Regions from separate parts of the Clostridium sp. AN503 genome, predicted to be linked through region 3. Evidence: predicted binding sites of a transcription regulator. Region 3 holds the regulator's gene; each other region holds the start of a gene.
What was found. Region 3 encodes HrcA, which represses chaperone genes, less so after heat shock. Its sites were predicted from a motif close to TGTTAGCACTCNNNNNNNNNGAGTGCTAACA; they were not measured.
Positions count from the first base shown of each region.

Region 1: the regulator HrcA is predicted to act here: its motif matches at 1,037-1,067, upstream of AB1I67_RS12580 (co-chaperone GroES).
Region 2: the regulator HrcA is predicted to act here: its motif matches at 1,596-1,626, upstream of AB1I67_RS16535 (Hsp20/alpha crystallin family protein).

Region 1 covers NZ_JBFDTP010000002.1:1,159,440-1,162,718, forward strand. The annotation lists gene AB1I67_RS12570 (PLP-dependent aminotransferase family protein) at 1-136, shown strand, start outside; gene AB1I67_RS12575 (hypothetical protein) at 314-928, opposite strand; gene AB1I67_RS12580 (co-chaperone GroES) at 1,160-1,444, shown strand; gene groL (chaperonin GroEL) at 1,515-3,137, shown strand; gene AB1I67_RS12590 (DUF6106 family protein) at 3,254-3,279, shown strand, end outside.
Region 2 covers NZ_JBFDTP010000002.1:1,981,445-1,984,723, reverse strand. The annotation lists gene AB1I67_RS16545 (methylated-DNA--[protein]-cysteine S-methyltransferase) at 1-444, shown strand, start outside; gene AB1I67_RS16540 (low molecular weight protein-tyrosine-phosphatase) at 428-952, shown strand; gene AB1I67_RS16535 (Hsp20/alpha crystallin family protein) at 1,058-1,498, opposite strand; gene AB1I67_RS16530 (YkgJ family cysteine cluster protein) at 1,780-2,448, shown strand; gene AB1I67_RS16525 (citrate:proton symporter) at 2,530-3,279, shown strand, end outside.
Region 3 covers NZ_JBFDTP010000002.1:2,650,929-2,654,207, forward strand. The annotation lists gene dnaK (molecular chaperone DnaK) at 1-258, opposite strand, end outside; gene grpE (nucleotide exchange factor GrpE) at 336-953, opposite strand; gene hrcA (heat-inducible transcriptional repressor HrcA) at 960-1,997, opposite strand; gene AB1I67_RS19670 (3D domain-containing protein) at 2,218-2,766, shown strand; gene AB1I67_RS19675 (3D domain-containing protein) at 3,000-3,279, shown strand, end outside.

The DNA.
Region 1 (3,279 bases), 1.5 Mb from region 3:
GCTCAGTGGATATTATATCCATCAGGAGCATGATCACAGACCTTCCACCGTGGTGCTGGGATATGCCAGTTTGAGCGGAGCGCAGATCACGCGCGGTGCAGAGGCGCTTTTGGCCTGCTGGAGGCGTCACGGCTGAGTGTGAAACGGGCCGTCCCAGCGGGAGTATGCGTCATAATGGAAGCGGTGTGCTTCAGTAAATGAATGATGCAGAGCACGTAAAAAAGACCGGATAGTTTCCGGTCTTTTTTAGAGGGAGATCGTCTGTGCAGCCCCTGACAGCCCTTTCACATGTTGTCATGTCTTTTATCCTTGATCAGGACGGAATATCCTCGGTATCTACAATGATGGTGGTCACTGCGTCGGCAGCTTTATCAGCGGTCTTTTCAGCGGCATCTTTTGCAGTATCGGCAGCTTTTTCGGCAATGTTTTTTGCAGCGCCGGCCGTTTGTTCCATAGCATCCTTTGCGGCGTCGGCAGCTTTATCAACGGCATCCTCCACAAGATCCGAGACGCTTTCTACAATGTCTTCCGCCATATCCTCAAAATCGTCCGAGTCCTCGGTGAAGGAAACCTTTGCGGCAGCAGCAGTATCTGAGACTGCGGTAACAGCCTCCCGGGTACTGTCAGCTACGATCGCAGCAGCATCCTTAACAACGTTTTTGGCAGCTCCAGCCACATCCTTTGCCGCGTTCAGCATGTCCCCGGCAGCGACGAGAAGCTCATCCTTATCAGCATGAAGGGAAACGTAGTTACGGTTCATGGTGCTGTCCGGAACCGGGCCGTCCTCCTCCTCATCTTCAAAATCATGGAAATCCTCATCCAGTTCCTTGTTAAAGGACTGATATTTCTTCAGATAGGATATCCCCGCAACAGCCGCACCAGCGACGGCAGCCAGTGCAACAATCTTTCCCAATCCTTTTTTTGCCATACCTGCACTCCTTTCTGTCGGCGGTTTTCGTACTGCCAACCAATCTTAATGAATATTGTAATACGAATGTGGGAAAAAAGAAAGGGGACAACTGTAAAAAATTTATAAAATTAGCACTCAACTATTGACAGTGCTAACAATGCGTGGTATAAATTGTATTGTGAATCAAAAAGGGATATTTTTTCAGTCCCGTGATTGAAAAAAAGCATTTAGAATAAGGAGGAATCATCCATGAAATTAGTACCATTATTTGACCGCGTTGTATTAAAGCAGCTGGTTGCAGAGGAGACTACAAAATCCGGTATTGTATTACCGGGGCAGGCAAAGGAGAAACCACAGCAGGCTGAAGTCATTGCAGTAGGCCCGGGCGGTGTGGTTGACGGCAAGGAAGTGACCATGCAGGTCAAGGTCGGAGACAAGGTGATCTATTCCAAGTATTCCGGAACCGAAGTGGAAGTGGAAGATGAGAAGCTTGTAGTTGTGAAACAGAACGATATCCTGGCGGTTATCGAGTAAGACGATCAAAGCGGATTTATTTGTGGAAGATTCAATCATTGACTATTTATAATATTTGGAGGAATGAACTATGGCAAAGCAGATCAAACATGGCGTAGACGCCAGAAAAGCCCTGGAGGCAGGTGTTAACCAGCTTGCGGACACAGTCCGTGTGACCCTTGGACCGAAAGGAAGGAACGTTGTACTGGATAAGTCCTTCGGCGCTCCGCTGATCACCAACGACGGCGTGACCATCGCAAAAGAGATCGAGCTGGAGGATGCGTTTGAGAACATGGGCGCACAGCTTGTAAAAGAGGTCGCTACCAAGACCAACGATGTAGCCGGTGACGGTACTACCACCGCTACGGTCCTGGCTCAGGCAATGATCAACGAGGGGATGAAGAACCTGGCGGCAGGAGCTAACCCGATCGTTCTGAGAAAAGGTATGAGAAAAGCGACGGATGCAGCAGTTGAGGCGCTTGCCAAGATGAGCCAGCCGATCGAAGGCAGGGACAGTATTGCAAGAGTAGCAGCCATTTCCGCAGCAGATGATGAGGTTGGCGAGATGGTAGCAGAGGCTATGGAGAAGGTTTCCAACGACGGAGTTATCACCATCGAGGAGTCCAAGACCATGAAGACCGAGCTGGATCTGGTGGAAGGCATGCAGTTTGACCGCGGCTATGTATCTGCTTATATGTGCACCGATATGGATAAGATGGAAGCGAACCTGGACGATCCGTATATCCTGATCACCGACAAGAAGATTTCCAACATCCAGGAGATCCTGCCGGTTCTGGAGAAGATCGTACAGTCCGGAGCGAAGCTTCTGATCATCGCAGAGGATATTGAGGGCGAGGCGCTGACCACCCTGATCGTGAACAAGTTAAGAGGCACCTTCACCGTTGTGGGCGTAAAGGCTCCTGGCTACGGCGACAGAAGAAAAGAGATGCTCAAAGATATCGCGATCCTGACCGGAGGTACCGTGATCTCCGAGGAGCTGGGCCTGGATTTAAAAGAGACCACCATGGATCAGCTTGGACGCGCCAAATCCGTTAAGGTTCAGAAAGAGAACACCATCATCGTGGACGGCTGCGGCGACAAGAAAGAGATCAGCGCGCGCGTTGCACAGATCCGCGCACAGATCGAGGAGACCACTTCCGAGTTTGATAAAGAGAAGCTTCAGGAGCGTCTTGCCAAGCTGGCAGGCGGCGTAGCAGTGATCCGTGTGGGCGCTGCAACTGAGACTGAGATGAAGGAAGCAAAACTGCGTATGGAGGATGCTCTGTCCGCAGCGAGAGCAGCGGTTGAGGAAGGCATCATCGCAGGCGGCGGTTCTGCATATGTGCATGCAACCACCCAGATCAAGCCGGTTGTGGATGCTTTAGAGGGTGACGAGAAGACCGGCGGCAAGATCATCTTAAAAGCGCTGGAGGCTCCGCTGTTCCACATTGTTGCCAATGCGGGACTGGAAGGCTCTGTTATCATCAATAAGGTGAAAGAATCTGCGGTAGGTACCGGTTTTGACGCTTATAAAGAAGAGTATGTGGATATGATCAAGGCAGGCATCCTGGATCCGGCAAAGGTTACCAGAAGCGCTCTGCAGAACGCTACCAGCGTTGCTTCCACCCTGCTGACCACAGAGTCTGTCGTAGCCAACATCAAGGAAGATGTACCGGCTATGCCGGCTGGCGGCGGCATGGGCGGGATGATGTAAAGTTAATCAGAGACAGAGTCCTGAGTATATGATCGGGACGCAGGGGAAAACCGGATGAAACCGGGTTTTGCCCTGCGTCCTGTCGCTGTATAAAATGAAAGGAGTTTTTTAACCCCATGAACGAAAATTATGCTGAGCAGTT
Region 2 (3,279 bases), 670 kb from region 3:
TTAGCTTCCGGAAAAGTGGTCTCAGAAGATAAGCTTCCAGTATTTTATATGGTAAAAGACTGGCTGGACCGCTATTTTGCGGGAGAAAAGCCGGAGATCATGGAACTGTCTCTCTCACCTGCCGGAAGTGATTTTCGACAGGAGGTTTGGAAGCTGCTCTGTGAGATCCCCTATGGGGAGGTCACGACTTATGGGGCGATTGCCGCGAAGATGGCAGAGAAGCTTCAAAAAAAGACCATGTCGGCCCAAGCGGTTGGGGGAGCGGTGGGGCATAATCCCATATCAATCATAATACCTTGCCACAGACTGGTGGGCGCCAATGGAAGTTTGACCGGTTACGCCGGAGGGGTCGAGAAAAAGATAAGGCTGTTGGAGTTGGAGGGTGTGGATGTGTCCGTGTTTACGGTTCCGGGGAAGGGGATTTTAAATGAGAAAAGACAATAATAAATGTTGGAATGTGCTTTTTACGTGCCATGGAAATATTTGCAGAAGCCCAATGGCCGAGTTCGTCATGAAAGATATGGTAGAAAAAATAGGACTTGCGGAGCATTTTCATATATCCTCTGCCGCCACCAGCACCGAGGAGATCGGCAACCCGGTACACCGGGGGACCAGGGAGCGGCTGAAGCGGGAGGGCATCAGTGTAGCTGGAAAGACTGCCGTACAGCTAAAGAAGTCAGACTACGCCGCATATGATTATCTGATCGGCATGGACGACTGGAATATCCGCAATATGCTGCGGATGTTGGGGGGAGACCCGGAGGGGAAAGTCTACAAGCTGTTGGACTTTTCCAACAGCAAAAGAACGGATGGAAAGAATGTTCTTAAGAATACCGGACGCGATGTGGCTGACCCATGGTATACGGGGGATTTTGAGGCTACCTACCAGGATGTGATGGATGGCTGCAGCGGACTGCTGGAGCATATCCTGGAAAATGAAAGCCGGGATTGAGAGACTGAGGACCATAAAAGAAATGCAGGTACAAACTACAGCCCCCGCACGGATATGCCTGTCCGTGCGGGGGCTGTGTGTGATGATTGGTGAAAGGAGAGGGGGTCAGCCTTCAATCTGGATATATTTCGGTGTTTCCTCGACCTGCTTCGGCGCTTCTTTCGGGAATTGAAGCTTTAAGATTCCGTTCTCAAAACCAGCGCGGATATCTTCCTGCTTCAGGGCCTCGCCTACATAGAAGCTTCTCTTGCAGGAGCCGCTGTAGCGTTCCTGCCGCAGCAGTTTGCCGTTCGCGTCTTTCTCATCTTTGTTCTCCTCGTGGGTGGCGGAGATGGTGAGATAGCCGTCCTTCAGCTCTGCCTTGATGTCCTCTTTCTTGAAGCCCGGAAGCTCCATCTCCAGCAGGTAGTTGGCGCCGTCGTCCTTGATATCTGTACGCATCAGCGTATTGTTGTTGCCGCGGGCGGGGGTGGTAAAGAACGGGTCGTTAAAAAAGTCGTCAAATACATCGAATCCATAGTTTCTTCTTGATGGTGTGAATAACATATGCTTTACCTCCTTATTGTGAGCAGGGGGAGGTTTCTTCAAAACCTCTGCTCTGCTTGCTTTGTTTTATTTGTTCTAACAGTACTATATCACGAATTGTTAGCACTGTCAATAGGTGAGTGCTAATTTGATTGTGAAAAAACTGTGAACAGGAAATAAAAAAAGTATTTCGGATTCGGTTATAAAATGCTATGATAGCTGTAGCGGAACAGGGAGACGGCTGATCATGCCGGCTCCCTCTAAAAGAGAATGATAATACGGTGGGAAAGAGGATAAAAAGGATGCTTAGAGAAGTGAGCCTGGAGGAAATCTCCGACGGCAGAAAATACAGTCTGAACGATATGGCAAAGGTGGGCTGCGATGACTGCAGCGGCTGCTCCTCCTGCTGCCGCGGGATGGGGGAATCCATTGTGCTGGACCCATATGACATATACCGCATGACGGCGGGACTGAAGAAAAGTCCCCAGCAGCTATTGGCGGAGAACTTGGAACTCCATGTGGTGGATGGGATCATTCTCCCCAATCTGGGGATGAAGGGGGAGGAGGAGAGCTGTTCTTTCTTAAATGAGGGAGGCAGGTGCTCCATTCACCCGTACCGTCCGGGCATCTGTCGTCTGTTTCCGCTGGGGCGGTGCTATGAGGACGGCAGTTTTTCGTATTTCCTTCAGATCCACGAATGCAGGAAGGAGAACCGCACCAAGGTCAAGGTGCGCAAATGGATCGATACGCCGGACGCGGCGCGGTATGACCGGTATATCGTTGACTGGCATTATTTTTTAAAGAGCCTGCAGGAAATGATGCAGAGTCAGGCTCAGACGGCAAAAGAGATCAGTATGTATGTGCTCCAGAACTTTTATTTGACGGAATACCAGCCCGGCGGCGGGTTCTATGAAGAGTTTTACAGCCGGCTGAAAACGGCAGAGCAGTGGACAAAGAATTTCCCTTCTTAACAGATTGTAAGAAACCAGTCAGGATCTATTCAGGCTGGTTTTTTATTATGGGATTATCAAAAAGAAATGAGGGGGAAACAAATGATAGCTTTAGTCGGATTTGCCATGATCGTACTGATCGTAGTTCTGCTCCTGAAAGGGAAAATGTCACCGATCGTTGTGCTGGCGCTGATTCCAACAGCGGCGGCGCTGCTTCTTGGTTATGGGCCGGTGGAGGTAGCCGGGTTCATCAAGGACGGGATCAGTACCACAACCAGCAACGGAATCCTGTTTATCTTTTCTGTCATCTATTTTGGCGTGATGTCGGACACCGGAATGTTCGACGTGATCGTCAACTTCCTGGTGAAGAAGGCGGGAAATAACGTGATCGCCGTCACAGTCGCAACGGCGGTTATCGCGACGATCGCCCACCTGGACGGCACCACAGCCACCACGGTCCTGATCACCATACCGGCTCTGTATCCGGTTTACAAGGCGATGAAGATCGACACAAGGATCCTTTTATGTCTGACAGGGGCCTGTATGGGGGTTATGAACCTGCTTCCGTGGGGAGGCCCGGTGGCAAGGGCCGCGACGGTTCTGGCTATGGACGCCAATGAGCTGTGGCATATCCTGATCCCGATCCAGATCGTGGGTCTTATCTTCAATATTGTTCTGGCTGTCCTCCTGGGCATGTTTGCCGTGAAGAAGGGCGCAGGAGCAGGCAAAGGGGAAGTGGTTGCCCAGGACCAGAAGGCAAAGGACGAGGAAGAAGCACTCAGACGGCCGAAGCTTCTGATCTTCAACCTGGCGCTGACCATCGGCCTGGTTGCGATCCTGTCAGTGGGTGTG
Region 3 (3,279 bases):
ATAGCTCTTGCCGTCGATGGTTGCCTTGTAATCGGTGCCCATATGTCTCTTGATGGAAGAAATGGTGCGGTCTGCGTTGGTCACTGCCTGACGCTTTGCGGGTTCGCCGACCAGTCTCTCACCGGTCTTGGTGAATGCCACCACAGACGGGGTAGTGCGGGAACCTTCCTGGTTCGGGATCACTACCGGCTTTCCGCCTTCCATAACAGCTACACAGCTGTTGGTTGTTCCTAAGTCAATACCAATAATCTTGCTCATAGTTTTCTCCTCCTAAATTTGTTGTTTGCCGCTGCGTGTTCCACTCGACTAAGCTCATAGTTGCCAAGTGCTCAATGTCAATTTGCTACCTGCACCATGCTATGCCGGACGACTGTCCCGCGGTACTTGTAACCTTTCTGCATCTCCATGGAGATCTCATTCTCTCCGTATTTCTCATCCTCCACATGCATCACTGCATTGTGCAGGTTCGGGTCAAACTGCTGGCCCACAGCTTCAATTGCTTCCACACCGGCATCTTCCAGCGTTTTCACAAACTGCTTATAGATTTTTTCTACGCCTTCCGCAAAGGCGCTTGACTTCTCGCCCTGCGGCATGACTGCCAGACCCCGCTCGAAATTGTCCAGCACCGGGAGGATCTTCTCAATCATATCCCTGGCTCCGATCTCATACATAGCGGTCTTTTCCTTTTCCGTGCGTTTACGGAAATTATCAAACTCTGCCATCTGGCGTTTCAGGCGGTCCTGCAATTCCTCGATCTGCGCATCCTTCGGGTCCTTCTTCCTGTCATCCTTGTGACTGCTGTCCTCCCGTCCGTTTTGCTCCTCCTGGTTTCCCGCCATGCCTTCACCAGCAGGCTCTGCTGCCTCCTGACCGGCTGGATTTGCTTCCGTGGTGTCTATATCTTCTGCCTCCTGCCGGCAGGCGCTCGTGTCTTTCTTATTGTCCTGGCTCATGGTCTATCACCTTTCTTCATTTTTAAACGTGGCATCCAACTGCTTCATGAGATTCTTTAAGGTGGAAAGCACCTTTTCGTAATCCATGCGCTTGGGACCGATGATACCGATCGTACCCCGGATTCCCTCGCCCAGCTCGTAGTTGGCTGTCACCACGCTGCAGTCCTTCATGGTCTGAAGCGGTGTCTCATCCCCGATATACACCTGGATCCCGGTATTTTCCTCCGATGCATTCACATCGTCGATCAGCTCCTGGAGCATCTCCTTCTGTTCGAGGGTACTGAGCAGCTGACTGGCCTTTTCCCCATCGCTCAGCTCCGGGTATTTGAAAATATTAGTGGCTCCGCTGGTATATATCTGCAGGTCCTCGTCATCCGCCCGAATGGCTGCCGCCACCGCATTGAGCACCAGGTCTACCACATGGCTGTGCGGCCCGGCCTGTTCCTTTAAACGGCTGATGACATCCAGATTGATTTCCGCAATGGTCAGCCCGTTGAGCGCGCTGTTCAGCAGGATATTCAGATTGAGCAGTTCCTCCCGGGTGATTTCATCCGGCACATCCATCATGGTATTCTTGATCAGATTCCCTTCTACCACAATGACTACCAAAAGCTTTCTCTCATCCATCTGGGACAGCTGGATGAATTTCAGCTTGTTGTGATGATACTGGGGACCGCTGATCATGGCTGCATAATTGGTGTTGTTCGCCAGAAGCTGTGCCAGCTTTTTCAGTACCAGCTCTACCCGGTCCACCCGCTGGATCATCAGCTCCTTGACCTCAGTCACTTCCTGCTCTTTCTCCTGCATGATCTGATCTACATAGAACCGGTATCCCTGATCAGATGGGATCCGTCCAGCAGAGGTATGAGGCTGTAGGATGTAGCCCAGCTCCTCCAGATCAGACATCTCATTGCGGATGGTCGCGGAACTCAGCTTTAAGTCCGTATACTTGGATATGGTCCTGGACCCAACCGGTTCACCTGTCTCCAGGTATGTCTTGATGATGGCTTTTAATATTGTAACTTTTCTATCATCCAGTTCCATTCGGCGACCTCCGTTTCTGGTTTTGTTAGCACTCGTTGTTGAGGAGTGCTAACATTCTGTGATTAATATACTTTACTGCATCCGTTTTGTCAAGACTTTTTAAAAAAAACTTTTCTTTTTCTATATTAAGAGACACATATTACGTTCCTTTCTTGACATTTAACATTTTTGTAATATAATGGAAATTGGTACCCCCTAAAAAATGATTGAGAGGTAACATATGAACAAAAGAGATTTCCATAACACGTTTCGATTATTTCTGACTTTAATATGCATTTTATCCCTTAGCCTGCCTGTATGGGCAGCCGAAAGCGGCCCGGGTTCAGACATCGGCGTTACCATCGTAACAACTGGAAAGTCCGCTGATGAGGATGCTGACGCACAGTCACAGGTCATCACCTGCGGCACCGGCGAAGCCTCTGACGTGGGCGCTGTTTCCAGGCAGCCTGAGGCCGCACCGAAGGAATCCGGTTCAAAAGGAGCTTCGCTGGGGATGTTTACGACTACCGGCTACTGCAATTGTTCTGAGTGCTCCGGCGGCCACAGCCTTACTTACTCCGGAACCGTACCGAAAGCCAATCACACTGTCTCCGCAGATCTGTCAGTCTTTCCGATCGGGACCCGGCTGATGATCGGTGACGTCATCTACACGGTGGAGGATATGGGCTCCAGCGTAAAGGGCAATTGGCTCGACATCTATTACGACAATCATGATGCTGCCGTAGCTCACGGGATGAAGACTCAGGAAGTTTTCTCAGTTGAGCCGTAGCGCTATCTTTCTAATTTGCGTTTTTTTAATAACTACAATATATTGAGAGAGCAGATACTATATATAGTGTATCTGCTCTTTTTTACGATTTTTTCTTGACAAATTGGAAAAATAATGTAAAATAGGGACTTGTCGCTCATATATTACGAAATTGTTACATATATTTAGAATGTGTGAATGTTTTGTTGATTTTTTGCACAGTAACAATTTTGTTGAAAGAAAGGACAAAAAATATGATGAAAAACAAAACACTTTTTGCAACTCTGATACTGATGATAACCATGCTGCTGGGCAGCGCCATGACCACATATGCAGGGCAGCAGTCCGGTTACTTTGATGAATTTGAAGGCGGCACCATCGTCGGATGGGGATGGGACCCTTCCACGCCCAACACAGCAGTTCCGGTCCGTGTAACCGTAGTGAATAAAGATACCAACGAACTGGTTGGCGATTTCCATCCGACCGCGGCAGTTTACCGGTCTGATTTAAAAGACAACGGGATCGGAAACGGAA